One region of the Solwaraspora sp. WMMA2101 genome, then DNA from elsewhere that is predicted to be linked to it. Evidence: riboswitches for the same ligand, from Rfam matches in the RefSeq annotation. Region 1 holds a riboswitch; the other holds the start of a gene.
What was found. A riboswitch is a leader RNA that binds a small molecule or an ion and turns the genes downstream of it on or off. The one in region 1 is predicted to bind cobalamin.
Positions count from the first base shown of each region.

Region 2: it holds a riboswitch for cobalamin, as region 1 does, so the genes downstream of both, ACN28F_RS04355 (ribonucleoside-diphosphate reductase subunit alpha) here and cobN (cobaltochelatase subunit CobN) in region 1, are expected to answer to the same signal.

Region 1 covers NZ_JBMHMA010000006.1:216,635-221,041, forward strand. The annotation lists gene ACN28F_RS01490 (precorrin-2 C(20)-methyltransferase) at 1-552, opposite strand, end outside; gene ACN28F_RS01495 (precorrin-8X methylmutase) at 549-1,187, opposite strand; gene ACN28F_RS01500 (precorrin-3B synthase) at 1,184-2,449, opposite strand; cobalamin riboswitch at 2,568-2,694, shown strand; gene cobN (cobaltochelatase subunit CobN) at 2,752-4,407, shown strand, end outside.
Region 2 covers NZ_JBMHMA010000006.1:838,823-843,229, forward strand. The annotation lists gene ACN28F_RS04340 (RNA polymerase sigma factor) at 1-587, opposite strand, end outside; gene ACN28F_RS04345 (YciI family protein) at 594-947, opposite strand; gene ACN28F_RS04350 (PadR family transcriptional regulator) at 1,023-1,667, opposite strand; cobalamin riboswitch at 1,803-2,018, shown strand; gene ACN28F_RS04355 (ribonucleoside-diphosphate reductase subunit alpha) at 2,103-4,407, shown strand, end outside.

The DNA.
Region 1 (4,407 bases):
GGCGGCGGCGTCGGTGTCGGCCAACCGCCGGGTCAGCTCCCCGCCGTCGAGGGTGCCGGGCAGGACGGTCAGCACCTCGTCGGCCTCGACCAGCGGCCGGCCGAGTGCGGCGGCCGCCCCGCTCATCGAGGTGACCCCGGGCACCACCTCGGTCGGGTAGCGGTGCGCCAACCGCTTGTGCAGGTGCATGTAGGAGCCGTAGAACAGCGGATCGCCCTCGGCGAGCACGACCACGGTCCGACCGGCGTCGAGGTGGGCGGCGAGCCGTCGCGCGCAGTCGGCGTAGAACTCGTCCATCGCCGCCCGGTAGCCGCCGGGGTGGGTGCTGCGTTCGGTGGTCACCGGGTAGACCAGTGCCTCCTCGATCTGCCCGGCGCGCAGGTACGGCTCGGCGATGGACCGGGCGACGCTGCGGCCGTGCCGGGCGCTGTGGTGCACGATCACGTCGGCGGCGGTGATCAGCCGTGCCGCCTTCACGGTGACCAGTTCCGGGTCACCGGGGCCGAGGCCGACGCCGTACAGCCGACCGGTTGCGTCCTGCCGCGTGCTCAACGCCCCACCTGTCCCTCGTCGTCGCTGGCGATCGCGTTGAGCGCGGCCGCCGCCATCGCGCTACCCCCGCGTCGGCCCCGGACCACCAGGTGTTCCAGTCCACCATGGTCGGTCAGCGCCTGTTTGGACTCGGCGGCACCGATGAAGCCGACCGGTACGCCGAGCACCGCCGCCGGCCGGCCGGCACCGGCGTCGACCAGCTCCAGCAGCCGGAACAGCGCGGTCGGCGCGTTGCCGACGGCCACCACCGCGCCGTCGAGATGGTCGACCCACAACTCGACGGCGGCGGCGCTGCGGGTGGTGCCGAGCTTGTCCGCCAACGCGGGCACCCGGGGGTCGGCCAGGGTGCACAGCACCGGGTTGGCGGCCGGCAGCCGGCGTCGGGTGACCCCGGCGGCCACCATCGTGGCGTCGCAGAGGATCGGCGCGCCGGCGCGCAGCGCGGCCCGGGCCGCCACCACCACCTGCGGCGAGAAGACCAGGTCGTCGACCAGGTCGACCATCCCGCAGGCGTGGATCATCCGGACGGCGACCCGGGCCTGTTCGGCGGTGAGCCGGCTCAGGTCGGCCTCGGCGCGGATGGTGGCGAACGACTGCCGGTAGATCTCGGCCCCGTCGCGGACGTGGTCCATCACGGCTCCTCGCGTGCGGTGCGGACGGCGGCGGCCAGCGCCGCCCCTGGTGGGACGTGGACGGTGGGGCGGCCGGGCGCGCTCACCTGGTAGCCGTCGCCGGTGGCGAGGACCCGCAGCGCCGGCCCCGCTGGGGTGCCGCAGCCGCGCTCACAGCCGATCCAGTGCACCGGCAGGTGCGCCCCGCCGGTCGGGTCCGGCCGTTCGGCGTGCGTCGCCGCCGCGTCGGCCCGTACGTCGGCCCGGGACCGGGCACAGCCGGGCCGGCCCGCGCAGGCGGTGACGCCGAGCCATGGCGACCCGGGATCGGTGTCGAGGCCCGCACGGTGCAGCCGGCGTGCCCAGCCGGGTGCGTCGGTGAGCCGGGGCAGCACCACGGTCCGCCACGGGGTGATCCGCGCCTGCGGTGCGGCGGCGGCGAGCAGGTCGGCCTGCGCGGCGGTGAGCCGACCCAGCGGTACGGCGAGCGCGAGTGCCTGGTCGCCGTCGGGGCGGCGCAGCACGCCCACCGGCGGTACGCCGGACCGTCGCGGTGCGGTCGGCGGATCGGCCGCGACCCGGTGGACGCCCGGCGTGGTGGCGAGCGCCGCGACGAACCGTGCCAGTTCGGCGGCGGCGAGGTCGCCGATGCGCCAGATGGTGCCGGCCACGGCACGTTCGTCGGCGAGGAAGATCCGGGCGGCGGCGACCGCCACCCGGACCGCGTCGGTCGGCGTGGTCCGTAGGCCGTGGTCGACCCCGGCGAGCCGGATACCGACCCGGCCGTCCGACCCGGGCAGCAGGCCCACGTCGGGGCGCGCCGCGACGGTGGCGCCCCGGCCGTCGTCGACGGCGAACAGGAACCGGCCGGAGAGCCGGGCCAGGTCCGGCTGCGCGCAGATCGCCGCGTCGAGGGCGCGGACCTGCGCCGCGACGTCCCACCGAGGCACACTGTCCACACCGGCCAGTGGGGAGCCGAGGATGTTGCGGGCCCGGTCGTGTCCGGGTGCGGGCAGCAGCCCGGCCGCGCTCAGCCGGCCGGCGAGCACCCCGGCGGCGTCGGCGGCCACCCCCCGCAGTTGTACGTTGGCCCGACTGGTCAGCTCCAGGTGTCCGTCACCGAGGTCACGGGCGGCGGCGGCCAGTACGGTCAGCTGGCCGGCGGCTAGCAGCCCACCGGGGCAGCGGACCCGGGCGAGGTGCCCGTCGGCGGCCGGATGCAGCGCCAGCGTGCCGGGGCAGGCATCGGGGCCGCCCCGGACGGGCGGCAGCGGCGAGGCGGACACGCGGCGGATACTACGGGCTGCCACCGGGAGGCGACGCCCTCGCGGCGAATAGATCACACCTTGACGAAACGTCCCCGGGTCGTGACAGTGGTCGGTAGCCAACTGCGGCGGCAAGTGGAGGAAGCCGGTGTGATTCCGGCGCGGTCCCGCCACTGTCACCGGGGAGCGGACCCCACCGACGGCCACGGCCCCGATCCACGGGGCGGGAAGGCCGGGGCGAGCCTCGATCCGGGAGCCAGGAGACTCCGGTCGCCGCGACCGACGACCCGGGGCGCGGACCCCGAGGGAGGACCAGGCGTCCGATGATGCTACTTCTGTCCACTTCAGATACTGATCTGCTGAGTGGACGGGCCAGCGGTGCCGACTGGCGCCTGGCGAACCCGGCCCGGCTGTCGGTCGACGACCTCACGCCCCTGCTTGCCGACGTCGACCTCGTGGTGGTCCGGCTGCTCGGCGGCCGCCGGGCCTGGCCGGACGGACTGGACGCGCTGCTGACCGACGGACGCCCAGTGGTGGTACTCAGCGGCGAACAGGCACCCGACGCCGCCCTGATGGAGCTGTCCACCGTACCGGCCGGGGTGGCCGCCGAGGCCCACGCCTATCTGGCCCACGGCGGCCCGGCCAATCTGGCCGAACTGCACCGATTCCTGTCCGACACGGTGCTGCTCACCGGGCACGGCTTCGCCGCGCCGCGGCCGGCCCCGGAGTGGGGCGTACTGGAACGCCCGAACGTGCCGACCGGACCGGGCCAGCCGACCGTGGCGGTGCTCTACTACCGGGCCCACCACCTGGCCGGCAACACCGGCTTCGTACACGCGCTGTGCGATGCGGTCGACGCGGCCGGCGGCCGACCGCTGCCGGTCTACTGCGCGTCGCTGCGCTCGCCCGACCCACAGCTGCTGGCCACCCTGCGCCAGGCCGACGCCCTGGTGGTGACGGTGCTGGCCGCCGGCGGGACCCGGCCGGCGACCGCCTCCGCCGGCGGCGACGACGACGCCTGGGACGTCGGCGCGCTCGCCGAACTGGACGTGCCGATCCTGCAGGGACTCTGCCTGACCAGCTCCCGGCAGACCTGGGCGGCCACCGACGACGGGTTGTCCCCGTTGGACGCGGCCACCCAGGTGGCCATCCCCGAGTTCGACGGCCGGCTGATCACCGTGCCGTTCTCGTTCAAGGAGATCGACGCCGACGGGCTGTCGGTCTACGTCGCCGACCCGCAGCGGGCCGCCCGGGTGGCCGGGATCGCGGTCCGCCACGGCGCGCTGCGGCACATCGCGGCGGGCGACAAACGGATCGCGGTGCTGCTGTCGGCGTACCCGACCAAGCACGCCCGGATCGGCAACGCGGTCGGGCTCGACACCCCCGCCAGTGTGCTGGCGCTGCTGTCGACGTTGCGCGACGCCGGCTACGACGTGGGGCCGCCCGACGGCCCCGACGCGCTGCCGGGGCTGGCCGACGGCGACGGCGACGCGTTGATGCACGCGCTGATCGCCGCCGGCGGGCAGGACCCGGACTGGCTCACCGAGGAGCAGCTGGCCGGCAACCCGGTGCGCATCCCGGCCGCCGACTACCGGCGCTGGTACGCCGAGCTCCCGACCGAGCTACGCGAACAGGTCGAACGGCACTGGGGTCCGCCGCCGGGCGAGCTGTACGTCGACCGGTCCCGGGATCCGGACGGCGAGATCGTGCTGGCCGCGCTGCGTACCGGCAACATCGTGCTGCTGGTGCAGCCGCCGCGCGGCTTCGGGGCCAACCCGGTGGCCATCTACCACGACCCGGACCTGCCGCCGAGCCACCACTACCTGGCCGCGTACCGGTGGCTGGAGCACGGCTTCGGCGCGCACGCCGTGGTGCACGTCGGCAAGCACGGCAACCTGGAGTGGCTACCGGGCAAGACGGTCGGACTCAGCGCCGACTGCGGGCCGGACGCCGCCCTCGGCGACCTGCCGCTGATCTAC
Region 2 (4,407 bases), 620 kb from region 1:
TGCGGCAGCTCGTCGACGCCGGGAACCCGGAACGGGATACGGGCGTCGCGGATCTTCCGTTTCGTCCGGACGATCCGCTGGGCCATGGTCGCCTCCGGCACCAGGAAGGCCCGGGCCACCTCGGCGGTGGTCAGCCCGGCCAGGCAGCGCAGGGTCAGCGCCACCCGGTCCTGCGCGGTCAGCGCCGGGTGGGCGCAGGTGAAGAAGAGCGCCAGGCGGTCGTCTGGCAACTCCTGGTCGCCGTCGGCCGCCGGCGCCGGATCGGCCCGGTCCGCCTCGGCCTGCAGGACGGCCAGCCGTAGTGCCAGGTTGCGGTCGCGCCGGATCCGGTCGACCGCCCGGCGCCGGGCGGTGGTCAGCAGCCAGGCGCCGGGTCGGGTCGGTACGCCGGAGACCGGCCAGTGCCGCAGGGCCGCCTCGACTGCCTCGGCGGCGACCTCCTCGGCCAGGTGCAGGTCACCGAAGCGGCGTACCAGGGTGGCGAGCAGCCGGCCGTGCTCCTCCCGGAACACGGCCTCCACCGAGGTCCGCACCGCGGCGACGGCTTCCTCGTCGCCATGGTGCTCCCGCCGCCCGTCGGTGACCATCCGCGCTCACATCCCGAAGTCGGCGACCGGCCGCACCTGCACGGACCCGCCGTCGCGGGCACCGGGCGAGCGGGCCGCCCAGTCCAGGGCGACGTCGAGGTCCGGCACGTCGATGATGTCGTACCCGCCGAGCACCTCGCGGGCTTCGGCGAACGGCCCGTCGGTGACGACCCGTTGCCCGTCGGGGTCGACCTTCACCGACGTGCAGGTGGTCAGGTCGGCCAGGGCGTGGCCGCTGACCCAGATCCCGGCGTCCTTCATCTCCTTGTCGTACGCCATCCAGTCCTCGACCGTGCACTGCGGCACGGTCGGCTCGGGGGCGTCGGTGGGCGCGCTGACGAACAGCAGCATGTACTTCATGGTTCTCCTCGCTGAGGCGTACGTCGCCATCTGCGGTAACGACGATCGGCGACCGGCCGGATCGACACCACCACCTCAACCGTCTTGAGACCGACCCGGGCCGGCGTCGTCGGTTTCGGCGAGGATGCCGTAGAGCTTGCGGCGGGTCTCGTCGAGCACCCGGACCGCCCGCTCGCGCTGCTCCGCGTTGCCGTTCATCAGCACGTGCCGCAGCACCTGCATCGTCTGCATCCCGGACTCGCGCACATCGTGCCAGCTGTCGACGGTCTCCGGGGCGAGCTCGGTCCACGGGGCGGCCTGCGCCGCCTGCTCGGCCTCGGGCCGACCGGCGTCGGTGAGCGCGTAGCGCTTGCGTCCGCCGCCGGCGCCTTCGGCAGTGCCGACGATCAGGCCCTCGTCCTCGAGTAGTTGCAGGGTGGGATAGATGGAGCCGGGGCTGGGGCGCCAGGCGCCCCCGGTGCGGGAGTCCAGTTCCTGGATCATCTCGTAGCCGTGCATCGGCCCGTCGACGAGCAGGGCCAGCACCGCGGCCCGCACGTTGGGTCGCCGCCGCCGACCGCCACCTCGGCCACCGCCGCCCATGCCCCGGCCACCGAACGGGCCGCCGGGCCCGAATGGCCCGCCCGGTCCGCCGGGTCCACCGAAGCCGGGCCCGAAGGGTGGGAACCCGGCGCCGCGCAGGAAGGCCCCTGGGCCACCCCGTGATCTGTCGCGTCTCATGTAAACCTCCACTGAAGGATCGTTGATACGTTCACGATATATCGGGAAGCTGTCGGCGACAACCCGGAGTGCCAAGTGAAATACGCGACACCCCGACACGACATGTAGGTGCCTACCGCGAAGCCACCCACCAGATATAGTCCCGGACGCAACTGGTTCGGCCGGGCAGCCAGCCCGGCCGAGGCAACAGGGAACCCGGCGCGAATCCGGGACTGCCCCGCAGCGGTGAGTGGGAACGACCGCCGTCGAGCACACTGGGCCACCCCGGCCTGGGAAGTGACGGCCAGTAGGTGACCGGCATGTCCGGTCCGGCCCACAAGTCCGAAGACCTGCCGTTGTGCCGGATACGCCGAACGCGTACCCGGTGGTCCGATCGCCGCGCGGGACGGCCGACGGCTGCGACGCGTTGGCCATCGCGCGTTCGCGCCTGTCTGCCTGCCCGCTCGGCCTCCCACGAGGCGATGCCAGGAGGCACCACAGGTGACCGTCGTCACACATCCCGCCGCTACCGCACCGGCGGCCACGCCCGGTCAGCAGCCGACCCGAATCCGCGACCGAGCGGGGACCGCCACGCCGGTCGACCCCGACCGGCTGCGCGACGCGGTACGGCGCCACGCCGACGGCCTCGCCGACGTCGACCCGGGGCGGGTCGCGGCCAGGACGCTCAGCGGTCTCTACGACGGCATCACCACCGCCGAGTTGACCCGGCTGCTGATCCAGACCGCAGCCGACCTGATCGGCGAGGACCCGCAGTACTCCCGCCTGGCCGCCCGGCTGCTCGCCGACCAGATCGGCACCGAGGTCCGCCGGCAGGGCATCGGCTCGTTCAGCCAGGCGATCCGACTCGGGCACACCCACGGACTCGTCGGTGACGAGACGGCCCGGTTCGTCGCCGAGCACGCCGCCGACCTCGACGCCGCCACCGACCCGGCCGCCGACCGCCGGTTCGAGTACTTCGGGCTGCGGACCGTCTACGACCGCTACCTGCTGCGCCACCCCACCAACCGACAGGTGGTCGAGACACCGCAGTACTGGCTGCTGCGGGTGGCCTGCGGACTGTCCGACACCCCGACCGAAGCGGTCGACTTCTACCGGCTGATGTCGTCGCTGGCGTACCTGCCGAGCTCACCGACCCTGTTCAACTCCGGCACCCGGCACACCCAGATGTCGTCGTGCTTCCTGGTCGACTCGCCCCGCGACGAACTGGACTCGATCTACGACCGGTACGCGCAGGTGGCGAAGCTGTCCAAGTACGCCGGCGGCATCGGCATCTCCTGGTCACGGGTCCGCTCGCGGGGTGCGCTGATCAAGGGCACCAACGGGCTGTCCAACGGGATCGTGCCGTGGCTGCGGACGCTGGACGCCTCGGTGGCCGCCGTCAACCAGGGCGGCCGACGCAAGGGCGCGGCCTGCGTCTACCTGGAGCCGTGGCACGCCGACATCGAGGAGTTCCTGGAGCTGCGGGACAACACCGGCGAGGACGCCCGGCGCACCCACAACCTCAACCTGGCCAACTGGATCTGCGACGAGTTCATGCGCCGGGTCGACGCCGACGCGACGTGGTCGCTGTTCAACCCGGCCGACGTACCGCAGTTGCCCGACCTGTACGGCGCCGAGTTCGACACCGCGTACCGGGCCGCCGAGGCCGCCGGGCTCGCCGTGCGCCAGGTTCCCGCCCGCGACCTGTACGGACGGATGATGCGCACCCTGGCACAGACCGGCAACGGCTGGATGACCTTCAAGGACCGGTCCAACCTGCTGTGCAACCAGACCGGGGAACCGGGCAACGTGGTGCACCTGTCCAACCTGTGCACCGAGATCGTCGAGGTCTCCTCGGACACCGAGACCGCCGTGTGCAACCTGGGCTCGATCAACCTCGGTGCCCACCTGACCGCAGCTGCGACCTCGACTGCGGCCGGGGCCACGGCCGCCGACGTGGACTGGGCACGGCTGCGCGACACGGTCCGCACCGCCGTGGCCTTCCTCGACCGGGTCATCGACATCAACTACTACCCGAGTACGCAGGCCGCGGCGTCCAACCCGCGCTGGCGCCCGATCGGGCTGGGCATGATGGGGCTGCAGGACGTGTTCTTCGCCCTCGGCCTGCCGTTCGACTCAGCGCCCGCCCGGGAGCTGTCCACCCGGATCGCCGAGGAGATCTACCTGACCGCACTGGAGACCTCCGCCGGGTTGGCGCAACAGTACGGGCCGCACCCGGCGTACCCGCAGACCCGGGTGGCGCGCGGGCAACTGCACCCCGACCTGTGGGGCGCCGAGCCGACCCAGACCGAGCGCTGGGCGGCGCTGCGGGTGCGGGTCGCCGAGCACGGACTGCGCAACTCGCTGCTGGTGGCGATCGCCCCGACGGCGACCATCGCCTCGATCGCCGGCTGCTACGAGTGCATCGAGCCACAGGTGTCCAACCTGTTCAAACGCGAAACCTTGTCCGGGGAGTTTCTGCAGGTCAACACTGCCCTGGTGGGACGGCTGAAGGCAGCCGGGCTGTGGACGGCGGCGGTCCGCGAGCAGATCACCCGGGCCGAGGGGTCGATCCAGCAGATCACCGCCATCCCGGCCGAGGTACGGCAGCTGTTCCGTACCGCCTGGGAGCTGCCGCAGCGGGCGCTGATCGACCTGGCCGCCGCCCGAGCACCGTACATCGACCAGAGTCAGTCGTTGAACCTGTTCATGGCCGCACCGACGATCGGCAAACTGTCGTCGATGTACCGCTACGCCTGGC